DNA from 2 places in the Streptococcus sp. Marseille-Q5855 genome. Region 2 is predicted to be linked to the other one. Evidence: riboswitches for the same ligand, from Rfam matches in the RefSeq annotation. Region 2 holds a riboswitch; the other holds the start of a gene.
What was found. A riboswitch is a leader RNA that binds a small molecule or an ion and turns the genes downstream of it on or off. The one in region 2 is predicted to bind thiamine pyrophosphate.

Region 1: it holds a riboswitch for thiamine pyrophosphate, as region 2 does, so the genes downstream of both, OC529_RS09065 (MTH1187 family thiamine-binding protein) here and OC529_RS06230 (TenA family protein) in region 2, are expected to answer to the same signal.

The regions. Positions count from the first base shown of each region.
Region 1 is NZ_CAMPPR010000006.1:545,092-554,861, reverse strand. Features, by position in the region: gene OC529_RS09095 (DUF561 domain-containing protein) at 1-569, shown strand, start outside; gene OC529_RS09090 (DHH family phosphoesterase) at 773-2,746, shown strand; gene rplI (50S ribosomal protein L9) at 2,743-3,195, shown strand; gene dnaB (replicative DNA helicase) at 3,239-4,591, shown strand; gene OC529_RS09075 (Veg family protein) at 4,593-4,859, shown strand; gene cbpD (choline binding-anchored murein hydrolase CbpD) at 5,053-6,399, shown strand; TPP riboswitch at 6,482-6,584, shown strand; gene OC529_RS09065 (MTH1187 family thiamine-binding protein) at 6,653-6,943, shown strand; gene OC529_RS09060 (ABC transporter permease) at 6,906-7,664, shown strand; gene OC529_RS09055 (ABC transporter substrate-binding protein) at 7,703-8,710, shown strand; gene OC529_RS09050 (ABC transporter ATP-binding protein) at 8,710-9,438, shown strand; gene OC529_RS09045 (CtsR family transcriptional regulator) at 9,557-9,770, shown strand, end outside.
Region 2 is NZ_CAMPPR010000004.1:201,758-211,527, forward strand. Features, by position in the region: gene thiE (thiamine phosphate synthase) at 173-802, opposite strand; gene thiM (hydroxyethylthiazole kinase) at 804-1,586, opposite strand; gene OC529_RS06230 (TenA family protein) at 1,716-2,384, opposite strand; TPP riboswitch at 2,591-2,679, opposite strand; gene lctO (L-lactate oxidase) at 2,828-3,964, opposite strand; gene lysS (lysine--tRNA ligase) at 4,585-6,075, opposite strand; gene pyrE (orotate phosphoribosyltransferase) at 6,449-7,081, opposite strand; gene pyrF (orotidine-5'-phosphate decarboxylase) at 7,114-7,815, opposite strand; gene OC529_RS06255 (cell division protein FtsQ/DivIB) at 8,048-9,268, opposite strand; gene OC529_RS06260 (UDP-N-acetylglucosamine--N-acetylmuramyl-(pentapeptide) pyrophosphoryl-undecaprenol N-acetylglucosamine transferase) at 9,278-9,770, opposite strand, start outside.

The DNA of each region.
Region 1 (9,770 bases), on a different contig from region 2:
TGCAAGAACTCGGAGTTGATGCTGTTATTGCAGAAGGTTCAGAAGCAGGTGGTCACATCGGAGAAAGTAATACTATGGCTCTTATCCCGCAAATTGTAGATGCTGTTACGATTCCTGTTATCGCAGCAGGAGGAATTGCGGATGGTAGAGGGCTAGCTGCAGCCATTGCTTTAGGAGCAGCAGGTGTACAGATGGGAACTGTTTTTCTAGCTTCAGATGAGTGTCCGATTGCTACAGAGTACAAAGAAGCAGTTTTGGAGGCAAATGACACGGCAACTGCTGTTACTGGACGGATTGCTGGGGCACCAGTTCGTTGCATCCGAAATGCCATGACTGATCATTATATTGAATTAGAGCAAAAAGGAACTAACCGTGAGGAATTAGAGGAAATTACTATCGGATCTCTTTCTAAAGCGGTTTATGAAGGAGATACAGAAAATGGTTCAATGATGAGTGGTCAGATTGCGGGGTTAGTCAAAGAAATCAAACCTTGTAAGTTTATTATAGAGTCTATTGTAAGCCAAGCTCAAGAAAGATTGAAAGGTCTTCAGATAGAAGTTGGAGAATAGTCTCTTTTAGTTAAAGAAACTATCGTTAATGAAGAAAATAGAGGATGACTACTTCTTCCTCTATTTTTTATGTTCAAATCAAGAAGAAATAGAGACTGAATGTATAAACTCACAGCTAAACTGTTAATGCTAATAGCCATAAACTTCTTTAAAAGTCGCTTTTTGAGGGTTATTATGGTATAATGGGTGCCAAGAGGTTTGGAATGAAAAAATTTTATGTAAGTCCAATTTTTCCTATTCTAGTAGGATTGATTGCGTTTGGAGTCTTATCCACTTTCATTATTTTTGTTAATAATAATCTGTTGACGCTTTTAATTTTGTTTCTTTTTGTAGGAGGCTATGTTTTTTTATTTAAGAAACTGAGAGTGCATTATACAAGGAGTGATGTAGAACAGATACAGTATGTAAACCACCAAGCGGAAGAAAGTTTGACATCTCTATTGGAACAGATGCCTGTAGGTGTTATGAAATTGAATTTATCTTCTGGAGAGGTTGAGTGGTTTAATCCCTATGCTGAATTGATTTTGACCAAGGAAGATGGCGATTTTGATTTGGAAGCTGTTCAAACGATTATCAAGGCTTCAGTAGGAAATCCGTCTACTTATGCCAAGCTGGGTGAGAAGCGTTATGCTGTTCATATGGATGCTTCTTCCGGTGTTTTGTATTTTGTAGATGTATCCAGGGAGCAAGCCGTAACAGATGAATTGGTAACAAGTCGACCAGTGATTGGGATTGTCTCTGTGGATAATTATGATGATTTGGAGGATGCAACTTCTGAGTCAGATATTAGTCAAATCAATAGTTTTGTAGCTAATTTTATATCAGAGTTTTCAGAAAAATACATGATGTTTTCTCGTCGGGTAAGTATGGATCGATTTTATCTATTTACGGACTATACGGTGCTTGAGGGCTTGATGAATGATAAATTTTCTGTTATTGATGCTTTCAGAGAAGAGTCGAAACAGAGGCAGTTGCCCTTGACCTTAAGTATGGGATTTTCTTATGGCGATGGAAATCATGATGAAATAGGGAAAGTTGCTTTGCTTAACTTGAATTTGGCTGAAGTACGTGGTGGCGACCAGGTGGTTGTCAAGGAGAATGATGAAACGAAAAATCCAGTCTACTTTGGCGGTGGGTCGGCTGCGTCCATCAAGCGCACTCGTACCCGTACTCGATCAATGATGACAGCCATATCTGATAAGATTCGTAGTGTGGATCAAGTGTTTGTAGTTGGACATAGAAATTTAGATATGGATGCCTTGGGCTCTGCTGTAGGTATGCAGTTATTCGCCAGCAATGTGATTGAAAATAGCTATGCTCTTTATGATGAAGAACAAATGTCTCCAGATATTGAACGAGCTGTTTCATTCTTAGAAAAAGAAGGAGTTACGAAGTTGTTGTCTGTTAAGGATGCAATGGGGATGGTGACCAATCGTTCTTTGTTGATTCTTGTAGACCATTCAAAGACAGCCTTAACATTATCAAAAGAATTTTATGATTTGTTTACACAGACCATCGTTATTGACCACCACAGAAGGGATCAGGATTTTCCAGACAATGCAGTTATTACTTATATCGAAAGTGGTGCAAGCAGTGCCAGTGAGTTAGTAACAGAATTGATTCAGTTCCAGAATTCTAAGAAAAATCGTCTGAGTCGTATGCAGGCAAGTGTTTTAATGGCTGGTATGATGCTGGATACTAAAAATTTCACCTCACGAGTGACTAGTCGGACATTTGATGTTGCTAGCTATCTCAGAACGAGAGGAAGCGATAGTATTGCTATCCAAGAAATCGCTGCGACAGATTTTGAAGAATATCGTGAGGTCAATGAACTGATTTTACAGGGGCGTAAATTAGGTTCAGATGTATTGATAGCAGAGGCTACGGACTCGAAATGCTATGATACAGTTGTTATTAGTAAGGCAGCAGATGCCATGTTAGCTATGTCAGGTATTGAAGCGAGTTTTGTTCTTGCGAAGAATACACAAGGATTTATCTCTATCTCAGCTCGCAGTCGTAGTAAGCTGAATGTACAACGGATTATGGAAGAGCTGGGAGGTGGAGGCCACTTTAATTTGGCAGCAGCTCAAATTAAGGATTCAACCTTGTCAGAAGTAGGTGAAAAACTGACAGAGATTGTATTAAATGAAATAAAGGAAAAGGAGAAAGAAGAATGAAAGTAATCTTTTTAGCAGATGTCAAAGGAAAAGGTAAAAAAGGCGAAATTAAGGAAGTACCAACAGGGTATGCGCAAAACTTTCTTATCAAAAAGAATCTAGCCAAAGAAGCAACTGCTCAAGCTGTAGGTGAACTTCGTGGTAAACAAAAATCTGAAGAAAAAGCTCATGCTGAGATGATTGCAGAAGCAAAAGCAATTAAAGCCCAATTAGAAGCAGAGGAAACTATTGTAGAATTTGTTGAAAAAGTTGGTCCAGATGGTCGTACCTTTGGTTCGATTACCAATAAGAAGATTGCAGAAGAATTGCAAAAGCAATTTGGAATTAAGATTGATAAACGTCATATTCAAGTACAAGCTCCGATTCGAGCGGTTGGTTTGATTGATGTGCCAGTGAAAATCTATCAAGATATCACAAGTGTAATCAATCTTCGTGTGAAAGAAGGATAAGTTTACACCTTCTTGACAAGATTGTAAAAGGAAGGGAAGTCTGATGGCAGAAGTAGAAGAGTTACGAGTACAACCTCAAGATATCTTAGCTGAGCAATCTGTTTTGGGGGCTATCTTTATTGATGAGAGTAAACTTGTTTTTGTGCGAGAATATATTGAGTCTCGGGACTTTTTTAAGTATGCCCATCGTTTGATTTTCCAAGCTATGGTTGATTTATCCGATCGTGGCGATGCTATAGATGCAACAACGGTTCGTACTATCCTTGATAATCAAGGTGATTTGCAGAATATTGGTGGCCTGTCTTACCTAGTTGAGATTGTCAATTCTGTGCCAACTTCTGCTAATGCGGAGTATTATGCTAAAATCGTTGCAGAAAAAGCAATGCTACGGCGAGTAATCTCCAAGTTGACAGAGTCTGTCAATCAAGCTTACGAGGCTTCGCAACCAGCTGATGAAATCATTGCTCAGGCAGAAAAAGGGCTGATTGATGTCAGCGAAAATGCTAATCGAAGTGGATTTAAGAACATTCGAGATGTGTTGAATCTCAACTTTGGAAATCTGGAAGCTCGCTCGCAACAAACGACCGATATTACAGGTATTGCGACAGGCTATCGTGACTTAGATCATATGACGACTGGACTTCATGAGGAGGAGTTGATTATCCTAGCAGCCCGTCCAGCGGTTGGTAAGACAGCCTTTGCCTTGAATATTGCTCAGAACATTGGGACTAAGTTAGACAAAACGGTTGCTATTTTTTCACTGGAAATGGGTGCGGAAAGTCTAGTGGATCGTATGTTGGCGGCAGAAGGTTTGGTGGAATCGCATTCTATCCGTACGGGTCAATTGACTGATGAGGAGTGGCAAAAGTATACCATTGCTCAAGGTAATTTAGCCAACGCCAGTATCTATATCGATGATACGCCAGGGATTCGAATTACAGAGATTCGTTCTCGCTCTCGTAAACTGGCTCAAGAAACGGGCAATCTAGGTTTGATTTTGATAGATTACTTGCAGCTTATCACGGGAACTGGGCGAGAAAACCGCCAACAAGAAGTTTCAGAAATTTCACGTCAGTTGAAAATCCTAGCCAAGGAATTGAAGGTTCCAGTAATCGCTCTGAGTCAGTTGTCTCGTGGTGTAGAACAACGTCAGGATAAAAGACCAGTCTTGTCTGATATTCGTGAATCTGGGTCTATTGAGCAGGATGCTGATATCGTAGCCTTTCTCTATCGTGACGATTACTATGAGCGTGGTGGTGAAGAAGAGGACGGTATCCCAAATAATAAGGTGGAAGTTATTATCGAGAAAAACCGTAGTGGAGCTCGTGGAACAGTGGAATTGATTTTCCAAAAAGAATACAATAAATTTTCAAGTATCTCAAAAAGGGAGGCATAAAATGACAGATGCATTTACAGATGTAGCTAAGATGAAAAAAATCAAAGAGGAAATCAAGGCACATGAGGGTCATGTAATTGAAATGACTTTGGAAAATGGACGTAAGCGCCAAAAAAATAGATTGGGTAAGCTAATTGAAGTTTATCCATCCCTATTTATTGTGGAATTTGGGAACGTTGAAGGAGATAAACAAGCTAATGTTTATGTTGAATCCTTTACTTATTCAGATATTCTTACAGAAAAGAATTTGATTCATTATCTTGACTAAAGTGAGAAATTTTCTCACTTTTTCTTTTTTCTCCGAATAGTTTAAGTGAAGGCAATCTTCGATTTATACTCTTCGAAAATCAAATTCAAACCACGTCAGCTTCGCCTTGCCGTACTCAAGTACAGCCTGCGCCTAGCTTCCTAGTTTGCTCTTTGATTTTCATTGAGTACTATATTATTTTCAAGGAGGAAGAATGAAAATTTTACCGTTTATAGTAAGAGGGACAAGTTATTACTTGAAGATGTCAGTTAAAAAGCTTGTTCCTTTTTTAGTAGTAGGATTGATGTTAGCAGCGAGTGATAGTGTCTATGCCTATTCTGGAGGAAATGGATCGATTGCGCGAGGGGATGATTATCCTGTTTATTATAAAAATGGGAGCCAGGAGATTGATCAGTGGCGCATGTATTCTCGTCAGTGTACTTCTTTTGCAGCCTTTCGTTTGAGTAATGTCAATGGTTTTGAGATTCCAAGGGCTTATGGAAATGCGAATGAATGGGGGCATCGTGCTCGTCGTGAAGGCTATCGTGTAGATAATACACCGACGATTGGCTCCATTGCTTGGTCTACTGCAGGAACTTATGGGCATGTTGCCTGGGTGTCAAATGTAATGGGAGATCAGATTGAGATCGAGGAATATAACTATGGTTATACAGAAGCCTATAATAAACGAAGTATAAAAGCAAATACGATGACAGGATTTATTCATTTTAAAGATTTGGCTGGTGGCAGTGTTGGGAATAGTCAAACCTCAGTTTCAACAGGAGGAACACATTATTTCAAGTCTAAGTCTGCTATCAAAAATCAGCCACTAGCTAGCGCAACTGCGATTGATTACTATTATCCTGGGGAGAATGTTCATTATGATCAAATTCTCGAAAAAGACGGCTACAAGTGGTTGAGTTATACAGCTTATAACGGAAGCTATCGTTATGTTCAATTGGAGGCTGTGAATAAAAATCCTCTAGGTAATTCTAGTCTTTCTTCAACAGGAGGAACACATTATTTCAAGTCTAAGTCTGCTATCAAAACTGAACCCCTAGCTAGCGCAACTGCGATTGATTACTATTATCCTGGGGAGAAGGTTCATTATGATCAAATTCTCGAAAAAGACGGCTACAAGTGGTTGAGTTATACGGCTTATAACGGAAGTCGTCGCTATATCCAGCTAGAGGGAGTAACCTCTTCACAGAATTATCAGAATCAATCAGGAAATAGCTCTAATTATAGCTCAAATAATGGATTGACTGTTGGTTGGAAGAAAATAAATGGTAGTTGGTATCATTTCAAATCAAATGGGTCTAAATCAACGGCATGGTTGAAAGATGGTTCTAGCTGGTATTATTTGAAATCATCTGGTGAAATGCAGACAGGATGGTTAAAGGAAAATGGCTCGTGGTATTATCTGGATAGTTCAGGGGCAATGAAAACAGGCTGGTATCAAGTTTCTGGTAAGTGGTATTATTCTTACTCTTCGGGTGCCTTAGCTGTCAATACGACGGTGGATGGCTACAGAGTAAACAGTGATGGAGAACGAGTATAGAAAATTGGAGTAGGAAATTTTTCCTGCTCTTTTCTGTAAGCAGTTTCCTTGACATTTTTCTTATTTTGCGCTATCATATATCTATATAATATATGGGAGTCTGTGTACAGTCTGAGAGGAAGTGTTAAACTTCGACCGCACCTGATCTGGGTAATGCCAGCGTAGGGAACGATACTTAGTCTATTCTGCACCTTTTCCATATATGGTAAAGGTTTTTCTTTTTGTCAAAGGAAAATGAGAAGAGGAGGTTTTTATGAAAGCAAGCATTGCCTTGCAAGTTTTACCCCTAGCACAGGGGATTGATCGGATTGCTGTTATCGATCAGGTCATTGCTTATCTGCAAGCTCAAGAAGTGACCATGGTGGTGACACCATTTGAAACGGTCTTGGAAGGGGAGTTTGATGAGCTTATGCGTATTCTCAAAGAAGCGCTGGAAGTGGCAGGGCAGGAGGCAGATAATGTCTTTGCCAATGTCAAAATAAATGTAGGAGAGATTTTAAGTATTGATGAGAAACTTGAAAAGTATACTGAGACGACACATTAGTCTATTGGGCTTTCTGGGAGTCTTGTCAATCTGGCAGTTAGCAGGTTTTCTTAAACTTCTCCCCAAGTTTATCCTGCCGACACCTCTTGAAATTCTCCAGTCCTTTGTTCGTGCCAGAGAATTTCTCTGGCACCATAGCTGGGCCACCTTGAGAGTGGCTTTATTGGGACTGATTTTGGGAGTCTTGATTGCCTGTCTCATGGCTATACTTATGGATAGTTTGACTTGGCTCAATGACCTGATTTACCCTATGATGGTGGTCGTTCAGACCATTCCAACCATTGCTATAGCTCCTATCTTGGTCTTGTGGCTCGGTTATGGGATTTTGCCCAAGATTGTCTTGATTATCTTGACGACAACCTTTCCAATTATCGTCAGCATTTTGGACGGTTTTAGGCATTGTGACAAGGATATGCTGACCTTGTTTAGTCTGATGCGGGCCAAGTCTTGGCAAATCCTGTGGCATTTTAAAATTCCAGTCAGCCTGCCTTACTTTTATGCTGGTCTGAGGGTCAGTGTCTCCTACGCCTTTATCACAACAGTAGTATCTGAGTGGTTGGGAGGCTTTGAAGGACTAGGTGTCTACATGATTCAGTCCAAGAAACTGTTTCAGTATGATACCATGTTTGCTATTATTATTCTGGTATCGATTATCAGTCTTCTGGGTATGAAGTTGGTCGATATTAGTGAAAAATATGTTATTAAATGGAAACGTTCGTAGAATAAGAATGTTTCTGAAAAAGAAAAGAGGAAATTGAAATGAAGAAAACATGGAAAGTGTTTTTAACTGTTTTAACAGCTCTTGTAGCTGTTGTGCTTGTAGCTTGTGGTCAAGGAACTGCTTCTAAGGACAATAAAGAAGCAGAACTCAAGAAGATCGACTTTATCCTAGACTGGACACCAAATACCAACCACACAGGGCTTTATGTGGCCAAGGAAAAAGGTTATTTCAAGGAAGCTGGAGTGGATGTTGATTTGAAATTGCCACCAGAAGAAAGTTCTTCTGACTTAGTCATTAACGGTAAGGCACCATTTGCAGTGTATTTCCAAGACTATATGGCTAAAAAATTGGAAAAAGGAGCAGGAATTACTGCCGTTGCAGCTATTGTTGAGCACAATACATCAGGAATCATCTCTCGTAAGTCTGACAATATCAATAGTCCTAAAGACTTGGTTGGGAAGAAATACGGAACTTGGAATGACCCAACTGAACTTGCTATGTTGAAAACATTGGTAGAGTCACAAGGTGGGGACTTTGATAAAGTCGAAAAAGTACCAAACAACGATTCAAACTCTATCACACCGATTGCCAATGGAGTATTTGACACTGCTTGGATCTACTATGGATGGGATGGTATCCTTGCTAAATCTCAAGGTGTAGATGCTAATTTCATGTACTTGAAAGACTACGTTAAAGAATTTGACTACTACTCACCAGTCATCATCGCCAACAACGACTATTTGAAAGACAACAAGGAAGAAGCTCGCAAAGTTATCCAAGCTATCAAAAAAGGCTACCAATACGCTATGGAACATCCAGAAGAAGCTGCGGATATCCTCATTAAGAATGCACCTGAACTCAAGGAAAAACGTGACTTTGTCATCGAATCTCAAAAATACTTGTCAAAAGAATACGCAAGCGACAAGGAAAAATGGGGTCAATTTGATGCAGCTCGCTGGAATGCCTTCTACAAATGGGATAAAGAAAATGGTATCCTTAAAGAAGACTTGACAGATAAAGGCTTCACTAACGAATTTGTGAAATAATGACAGAAATTAGACTAGAACACGTCAGTTATGCCTATGGTCAGGAGAGGATTTTAGAGGACATCAATCTGAAAGTGACTTCAGGTGAAGTGGTTTCCATCCTAGGTCCAAGTGGTGTAGGAAAGACCACCCTCTTTAATCTGATCGCAGGGATTTTAGAAGTTCAGTCAGGGAGAATTGTCCTTGATGGTGAAGAAAATCCCAAGGGGCGCGTGAGTTATATGTTGCAAAAGGACTTGCTCTTGGAGCACAAGACGGTGCTTGGTAATATCATTCTGCCCCTCTTGATTCAAAAGGTGGATAAGGCGGAAGCTATTGCTCGCGCGGATGAAATTCTTGCGACCTTTCAGTTGACAGCTGTAAGAGATAAATACCCTCATGAACTCAGTGGTGGGATGCGCCAGCGTGTAGCCTTACTTCGTACCTATCTTTTCGGGCACAAGCTCTTTCTCTTAGATGAAGCCTTTAGTGCCTTGGATGAGATGACCAAGATGGAACTCCACGCTTGGTACCTTGAGATTCATAAGCAGTTGCAGCTAACAACCTTGATCATCACGCATAGTATCGAGGAGGCCCTCAGTCTCAGCGACCGCATCTATGTCTTGAAAAATCGCCCTGGGCAGATTGTTTCAGAAATTAAACTAGATTGGTCTGAAGATGAGGACAAGGAAGTCCAAAAGATTGCCTACAAACGTCAAATCTTGGCAGAATTAGGCTTAGATAAGTAGAAAAATAGGGAGTTGGTGAAGATTATCCTTTACCAGCGCCCTTTTTCTTTTAAAAATGAGAAAATTTCGGTATAATAGTCAAAGATAGTCAAGGTTCAAAGAGAGAGGTGGGTTTGTAATGAGATTTAAAAATACATCGGATCATATTGAGGCCTACATCAAGGCGATTTTAGATCAATCTGGAATTGTGGAGTTGCAACGGAGTCAGTTGGCGGATACCTTTCAGGTTGTTCCTAGTCAGATTAACTATGTGATCAAGACACGCTTTACGGAAAGTAGAGGCTACTTGGTTGAAAGTAAGCGTGGTGGCGGAGGCTACATTCGTATAGGAC
Region 2 (9,770 bases):
ACTAGTTCAAGAAATTGAACTGGAAATACAGCCTTGCACTCACAAAGACAGCAGATCTTTCTTTTGCAAAAACCAAATGTCTTGTTTGATAGATTAGCTATTTAAACTGAATCTGGACATATCTTTTTAGAAAAGGAAAACTTCCACTTACTTAGAATCCAAGGATAGATACCTATTGTTCACTCATTTCTCGAACAGTTTTTTCTATATTTTTTGCATACGATATTGCTGAAATGATTGAAACACCGTCAACATTGGTCTTCATAATGTCTTTAATATGTTGCGTCTGTATCCCACCAATTGCAACTAAGGGCATTTGTGGCAATAGTTTTCTCATCAATTTAAGACCTTCATAACCTATAGCGCCACCAGCATCATCTTTTGACTGGGTATCAAATACAGGACCAACACCAACATAATCTACATATTCAACTTTTGACTGTTGAAATTCTTTCTCGTTTTTTATAGAAAGACCAATTATTTTATCTGGCATCAATTTTCTAATTTCATCAACTCCAAGGTCATCTTGTCCTACATGTACGCCATCAGCGTCAATTTCCATCGCCAAATCAATATCATCATTAACAATAAACGGAACATTGTATTTTTTACAAAGATCCTGTAGTTTAATTGCTAATTTAACTTTTTCTTTACCTTCCAGGGCTCCCTCACCTTTTTCACGAAATTGAAATAAGGTTATACCACCTTTTAAGGCTTCCTCAACGACTCTATATAGATCTTTTCCTTGGCAAGTAGTCGTTCCACAAATAAAATATAGTTTTAGTAATTCTTTATGAAACATTTTACTTCACTCTTTTGAATTCCTTTACATCTTCATCTGAAATCTCGTATAAGGCATTCATAAATTCAACTTTAAATGTTCCAGGAAGATGTCCATTTGGACGTTTTTCTGCCATTTCTCCAGCGATATTGTAAACCAACATTGCTGTTTCTAATGATTTCAATTCTTGACCTTTTTCTAGTCCGATAAAGCTTGCTACCACTGCCCCTAATAAACATCCTGTCCCAATGACTTTTGGCATCATGGCACTACCATTATGAATCGTTACCACTTCTCCATTAACAGCAATCGCATCAACTTCTCCAGTCACTACTATTGGAATATGAAACTTAGCGTTGGCTGCTAGAGCAATCTCATCAATATTATCCACACCAGCACTATCTACTCCTTTAGATGCCACATTTATCCCTACTAAAGAAGCAATCTCTCCAGCATTCCCCCTAATCGCAGCTAGTTTGTAATTGTTGATTAAATCATCTGCTACTTTTTTTCTATATTCTCCTGCTCCACAGGCTACAGGATCTAAAACTGCTGGGACATTATATTTCTCTGCAATTTTCAGAGCAGCTTGGTATAATTTCCAATTATCATCCGTTAAAGTCCCAATGTTAATCAATAATCCTCCAGCATATTTTAATAGATCTTCTAAGTCTGCTGGGTACTCGCTCATAGCTGGTGAGGCACCCAGTGCTACTAATCCATTTGCTGTGAAATTTTTTACTACATCATTGGTTATGCAAATGACCAAAGGTGCTTTTTCTTTTAATAATTTTAAACTTGTCATATTGAAATCCTTCCTTTTCACTTTATACGATATACTGATTTCGATTTATCTCTATCTTTTGTTAAGAAATTTTTTTCATTTACATTGAATGATTTACCTCATCAAATTTGTAAATATCCTAAACTTTCTCTAGGCGTCATAACCAATATCAAAAAAGGCTAATTCTAAAGCGACCGCTTGATTCCAGCGTTGCTGAAGTTCTGTCAAATCTTCTCGACCTTTCCCGACACGATTGAGTTCGTCAACCAGAAATTGAACCCACTCTGCAAAGAAAGGACCTCTGTGGAGATTGATCCATTCCGAATGAATATAGGCTTCAGGTAGAGCCAAATCTTTAGAACCCCAGTCTAAATAGAGACCTTCTGCAATGACCAGCATGACCAAAAGATGAGCATAGTCTGATGAAGCCACTGCCGAATACATCAGATCCTGAAAGGCTTTTGTTACAGGGTGCAAGCTCACTTCCAGATAGTCATTCTCAGATACTTTTAACTCTTTGAAAGCCTTTTGGAAATAACCGTCTTCATCTGCTTCAAGAAAGCCTAGTTGCTTGGCAAAACGAAGCTTGGATTCAATCTGGTCTGCGTGGGCTACGCAGGCACCCAGCATGGATAAGAAGGCATCAAAGAAGTGATAATCTTGAATTAGGTAGTCTTTTAAGACCTTATTCTTAATTGTCCCTGCAAAAAGTTCCTTGACAAAACGATGATTGATTGCAGCCTGCCAATCCTTCTGACTATTTTTTAATAATTCTCCAACAGTCAAACCTGGCTCAAATGCATAAACCTGTGTTTCCATATTTATTTTTCCTCTCTTTACTCCTTAGTAATCAATAAAATACCAAGCAAAATCCTAGTTTCACTTGACCCTTTTAAAGAAAATCTAGGGCATTTGCAGAGAGCTACCTAAACAAACCTATCCAGTTTTATATAAACAAAAAAACTCCAATTACAATCAAGAATTAGAGTTGACTTACAAGATTTGATCGTTCATTTCGCCATACGAAAAAACGTTTCACATTTCCCTTCGCCAGTCTTAACTGTAGCAGGTTCAATGGGTATCATCTCAGCCTAAAGCACCCCAAATGTCTTTATTATTTAATTACTGCACCAGTATAGCAAAAAATGAAAGCTCTAGCAAGATATTTGACCGAAAAATATCTTTATATAGTTTTTGATAGCGATTTATTCTTCCAATACACGAAGAAAAACCTCCACATTCAGTGGAGGCAATCTCTTTTATCAATACAATTTTAAGTCACGTGGGTCAACTGGGAAGGTTGGGTTGTATGGATTGTGACGGAGCTTGAAGTGTTTGACATCTTCAATAGTCTGAGTTCCAGACAACTGCATGACTGTCTTCAATTCCGCATTCAAGTGTTCAAAGACTTGACGCACACCAACACTACCACCGAGAGCTAAACCATAGATAACAGGGCGACCAATAGCTACCAAGTCTGCTCCTGAAGCCAAGGCTTTAAAGACATGTTGACCACGACGAACACCAGAGTCAAAGACGATCGGCACACGTTTGTCAACTGCTTCTGCTACTTCTTGAAGTGAGTCGAAGGCAGCTGGTCCACCGTCGATTTGACGACCACCGTGGTTGGTTACCCAGATACCAGAAGCTCCTGCAGCAAGCGAACGTTCAACGTCCTCACGGCATTGTGGTCCCTTGACATACACAGGAAGTCCTGAGTATTCAGCGATAAATTCTACATCGCGTGGAGACAAGCGTTGTTTAGCTGATTTGTAAACAAAGTCCATTGATTTACCAGCACCTTCTGGCAGGTATTCTTCAACAATCGGCATGCCAACTGGGAAGACAAAACCATTACGCTTATCCACTTCACGATTACCCCCTACAGTAGCATCTGCCGTCAAGACAATCGCCTTATAACCTTCAGCCTTCACACGGTCCATGATGTGGCGGTTAATCCCGTCATCTTTACTAAAGTAAAATTGGAACCAATGAGGTGTCCCTTGGAGGGCTTCAGAAATCTCTGGAAGGTCAACAGTAGAGTAAGAACTGGTTGTGTAAAGAGAACCGAACTCATGCACACCACGCGCAGTTGCCACTTCACCTTGTTCGTTTGCCAATTTATGAGCCGCAACAGGCGCCATAATGATTGGTGAAGACAATTTTTCACCTGCAAATTCAATTTCTGTACTTGGATTTTCTACATTGCAAAGCGTATGCGGAACGATGAGTTTGTGGTTAAAAGCACGGATGTTCTCCCGTAAAGTAAAAGTATCCTCTGCTCCACTGGCGATATAACCAAAGGCTGCTTTAGGGATCACTTTTTGCGCCATGGGCTCCAAATCATAGGTATTGATGAAATCTACATGCCCTTCTGCATTGCTTGTTTTGTATGACATAAACTGTCCTCCTTGATTAAGTAAGCGTTTGCTTTTTACTATACAACTATAATAACTCTTTTTTCAATCATTTTCAAGAGTTTTGCTTAAAAACCATCTTATTTTTTCATACAATATACTATCCCTACTTTCCTTAAACTCTAAACTTTAGTCTATATTAAGTGAATCGTTGAGATTTTTTGCTGCCAGGCATTTGAACTACTTTTTTATTTGCTGATTCTATCTACTAATGCTATAAAAAACAAGTGAATAAGACACCAGAACATCCTCTAATAGGGCCTAGGGACTTATATCAATCCCATATATACTGTTTAAGCAAGATACTATCCTAGTGACGCTAACTTCCTATCCCACTTATTAATTTTTATTTATAGTGAATCTGAACAAATCAATTGGGGGATCCAAGTCAATTTCTAGTACTTTTTGAAAAGTTTCAGCGTACTATCGTAAAATGAAATAAAACATGCGCAAATTGATTAGGGAATTTAAACCAATTTCTAACAATGTCTTAGAAATCAAAGTGTACTATTTCAACTTCAACACACTATACTTCATTTTCTCCTTAAATTCAGTCTCTTTTTGCATCAAAAAACCTCTGGCAAGAGCCAGAGGATAAGTGCTTATTTCATTGTTGGAAAGAGCAATACGTCACGGATAGTAGTTGTATCAGTGAGGAGCATGCAGAGACGGTCGATACCGATTCCCAAACCACCTGTTGGTGGCATACCATATTCAAGGGCTTCGATGTAGTCGTAGTCGATACCTGTTGCTTCATCATCACCAAGTTCTTTGGCTTTGGCTTGGGCTTCAAAACGACTAAGTTGGTCGATTGGGTCGTTTAGCTCAGTAAAGGCATTACCGTACTCCTTAGTCATGATGAAGAGCTCGAAACGGTCAGTAAAGCGTTGGTCTTCAGGATTCTTCTTAGCCAGTGGAGATACAGCTACTGGATGTCCATAGACAAAGGTTGGTTGGATCAAGGTTTCTTCAACAAACTCTTCAAAGAAGGCATTGATAATGTGACCAACTTCAGTATAGTGTTTCTCAACTGGAACTTTCTTCTCAGCAGCGATAGCTTTAGCTTCTTCCAAAGTCATGTCTTGCCAGAAATCTACACCAGTAATGTCTTTGATAGCATCCACCATGTGAACACGTTTAAATGGTTCATTGATTTTGATTTCAGTACCTTGGTAGTTGACTGGACCATCGCCCTTAACTGATTTAGCAGCGTGTTGGATAATACCTTCAGTCAAGTCCATGATGTCTTGGAAGTCAGCATAAGCTTGGTAGACTTCGATAGAAGTAAATTCAGGGTTATGAGTAGCGTCCATTCCTTCATTACGGAAGATACGGCCGATTTCATAGACACGCTCCATACCGCCAACGATAAGGCGTTTCAAGTGAAGCTCAGTCGCGATACGAAGCACCATGTCAATGTTTTGGGCATTGTGGTGGGTGATAAATGGACGGGCAGAAGCACCACCAGCTTCGTTGTGAAGAACAGGTGTTTCCACTTCAAGGAAACCTTTTTGATCAAGGTAACGACGAATTTCAGAAATGATTTTTGAACGAGTGACAAAGCGCTCAAAGCTTTCACGATTCGAAATCAAGTCAAGGTAACGTTTACGGTAAATTGTTTCAACGTCTGTCAAACCATGGAATTTCTCAGGAAGAGGACGAAGAGCCTTAGACAAGTGTGTGATGTGAGTAGCCTTGATAGAGAGTTCTCCCATATCCGTACGCATCACTTCACCTTCGACACCAAGGAAGTCACCAAGGTCTGCTTTTTTGAAGATTTCGTAGTTTTCTTCACCGACAGCATCCTTACGAACGTAGATCTGGATTTGACCTTCGCGGTCTTGAAGGTGGGCAAAACCTACTTTACCTTTACCACGTTTGGTTACCAAGCGTCCTGCGATAGTTGCTGTTTCATTTTTATCATGTAATTGTTCTTTATCGAGGTCGGCATATTTATCTTTTAATTCTTGTGAATTTGCAGTACGTTCAAAACGTTTTCCGAAAGGATCGATTCCTTGTTCACGGAGCGCAGCCATTTTTTCACGGCGAACGATCTGCTGGTCATTTAGTTCTTCCATATGTTCTGTAGACATGGGATCCTCCTAGTTTTACTCAAAATTGAATACGATGAGTCATTTTTTGCGATACTCCCATTTTATCATAAATAAGCAAGAAATTCACGGATAATCTTTCAAAACTAAAAAGAACTTGACGCTAAAATCACTGAAAAGACTGGGATAAGCAAGAAATTTCAACATCTCAGAAAAGGAAATCTGACCATGTTTATGGATTATACTTTAACCCTTGTAACTTTCATGACGTGTGCTACTTTTTATATAAGAGCAAGCCAAGCAAATCTAAAACTTAAACAATTGACGTAAAAAACATTAACAACTTGAATCTTGCCATTCATACACCTGATATGACAGAATAGTATAATTTTTAACCTTTTAGTCTTTTGATTTTTTACACCTCTTGCCAATTTTCTTGGTCTTCTTTAAATCGTTTTAGAAGGTCGAGTCCTTCTGGTGTGATATAACCTTCTTCTTGGGCTAGGTGGATGAGTTCACTGTAGTTAGAAAGCGTCACAAGTTTGACACCTGCATCTGAGAAGTTCTGATCTGCTTTTGGCAATTGGTAACTAAAAATCGCTACAACTCCAAGTACATCTGCTCCTTCTCGCTTGGCTGCTGCTACTGCTTCAAGAACAGAACCACCTGTTGAAATAAGGTCTTCAACTACTACCATTTTTTGACCTTGAGCTATGCGACCTTCGATTTGATTACCAGCACCGTGGTCTTTTGGTTTGCTACGGATGTAGGCAAATGGCAGATTCATCTTGTCAGCAATAATAGCTCCGTGTGGAATCCCTGCTGTTGCAGTTCCTGCAATGACTTCTACCTCTGGAAAGGCTTCTTTGATAGCTTCCACAAAGCCATTTTCAATTAGGGTACGAGTTTCTGGATAGGCAAGACTTACACGGTTATCTGTGTAAATCGGCGACTTGATACCAGATGCCCAAGTGAAAGGCTCCTCTGGTTTGAGGTAAACGGCTTGAATTTTCAAGAGGTGGCTAGCGATATCTTTAGCAAGTGTCATGGTATTCTCCTTTTATTTTTATAATCTATTCTTTAATTCCAGTCCTGTGTCCATTCATCCTTGATGGCATGATAAGCTGCAACAGGATCCTCAGCTTGGGTAATGGGACGTCCCACTACGATATAGTCACTACCGATTTGATAGGCATTAGCAGGTGTCATGACTCGTTTTTGATCTCCAACTGCAACACCAGCTGGACGAATCCCTGGTGTCAGACAGATAAAATCTGGATTGGTAGCCTGCTTGATGACTTCCACTTCCTGAGCCGAGCAAACGACACCATCTAATCCCGCTTCAGCTGTCTTCTTAGCATAATGAATGACAGACTCTTGCAGACTGGTTTGGATATTTTGAAACTCCTGCATCTGGGCTTCTGACGTTGATGTGAGCTGCGTTACAGCTATCAATTTTGCTTGACTTCCAAGACCTTCACGCGCAGCCTTCATCATCTCTACACCGCCAGCAGCATGAACATTGGTCATATCCACACCAAGCTGAGACAAGACCTTCATAGCTGACTTGACTGTATTGGGAATGTCATGAAGCTTGAGATCCAAAAAGACACTATGACCCAGACCTTTCAAGTAAGATACAATCTCAGGACCCGTTGCGTAATAAAGCTCCATCCCTACCTTGAGATAAAGGCTTTCTTCTGCTGGGAAAAGAGCTAAAAATTCCTTGACCGCCTCAAAACTAGGAAAATCAAGAGCAATGACTGGACGATGTTCTCGCATAGGTTTCTCCTTTTACCTTTGCTAGTGAGAGAGTCTGGCCACAAGAAGCCACGAAAAAAGGAACCTGCCAACAGCAAGGTTCCACGAAAAATGGGTAGTCTCCACCCTTTCACCGTCTAACCTTAGCTGCCTCTCTGGACTGCTTTAAAGGTTTTTTACTATTCTATTATTTCTACTAGCACTTGTCAAGTAAAAACATGGCAACTAAAGAGCTATGAAAGAAAAGGTAAACCTAGCGACGCGATGAGCGCTGGGTCGTTTGGTTTCGATTGCTCTCTTCCTCTTGTTTTTTCTGTTCTTCTTCTAAACGTTTACGTTCTTCTTCCTGTTTTTTCTCGGCTTCCTTAGCCTCTTGTTTGGCCTTTTCCTCAGCTTCCATAATTAATTTATCCGCTACAGTGTAGCTGTAAATTCCAGCTTCCATGTCAATCACACTCGGTTCTGACAATTGTGGCTTAATCTTGCTGTAATAAGGCAATTTCTTGCTCATTTCAGACAAGGGAACCAAGACTTCGTCCGAATCATTCATGGTCAATCGAATTAAATCGGAAGTCACCTTGCTGGGAGCTAGTTCCACCTTTTGGATAGCTGCCTTGAGTTCTGGGCTAATTTGAGCAAGTTCTGAGACAAAAGCCTTGATTTGTTCGCTATCATTAAAGAGAACTGATATATAAGTTTCTGGCAAACTGACCAAGCTCACAGAACTAGTCTCAAGCTGACCGCTGGAAAGAATAGGATAATGATTTTCACCAGAAACATAGTAGGCCACAATATCGTATTCTTTAACCTTGATAGTAAACTTGGTTGGAAATTGATAGACAAGTTGAGCTGATTCAACCCAATAATTAGACTTGATCCGCTCTTCATATTTTGCCTTGTCTAGCAGAAGGTTAATCGTATAATCCGAATCCTGAATGCCTGAAGCCTGTCGGATATCATCAGCCGTAGTGTGCATCGTTCCCTCAACACGGATATCCTTCATGGTCGCATAAGGACTTAGTAGGTAGGCAGAGACAATCAATAAAAGCAGACTTGGAAATAAAATCGTTAGAGCTCGCAAGATATGGAGGCCAGGAATCTTTGCTTTGGCTGCTTTTTCCTTTGGAGCCTTTTTAGCAAGATTTTTATCCTGTTCCTCCTTCTCTTTAGACCCTGATTCTTCTATCTCTTCTTCCTTTTTGTCACCCTCTGGGGCTTCTACTTTTTCTTCAGACTTTTCCTTAGCTGATTCTTCATCTTCTGGGTCCGCTTCACTCTCCGAGCCCTCCTTGTCCTCTGACTTCTCGGATTTTTCTCCCATTCGAGCTTGTCTTTCCTTTTCTTTCTCCTCAGCTAGAGCCGCCTCTTCTTCAGCCTTCTTTTTTAGATATTCTTGGTTTCGTTTCTGCCATTCTGATAACTCTTTAAATTCTTCGAGGATTTCTTTGCCCTCATTTTTCTTATCTTTTGACATTTACTTTCCTTATGATAAATCTTTTTTCAACAATTGATAAAAATCTGCTAGAGATTTCAATTCCTTAGAAGCTTTCATCTTAGCTTGGTAGTCTTCCTTGTGACTTAGTAAGTGAGAAAGCTTCTCTTCTAAACTGTCCAAGGTCAAATCGCTTTCTTGAAGCTCTTCTGCATAGCCTTTTTTTACAAAGTAAGCTGCATTTTCAATCTGGTCTCCACGACTAGCTTCACGACCAAGTGGCACAATAACATGTAATTTTGCCATGGCCAAGAGCTCAAAAATCGTATTGGCACCACCTCGTGTCACAACAATGTCAGCCAATTCCATTAAGGGTTGATAAAGATTGGTCACGTAATCAACACGAAAGAGATTTTGGCTCAATTCATTCAGGCTAGAATCTCCAGTTAGATTGATAATATTGTAGCGCTCTGTCAGTTCTTTCTTATGGTCTGTCACCAATTGGTTAAAGACACGAGCTCCTGCAGAACCACCGACAAACAAT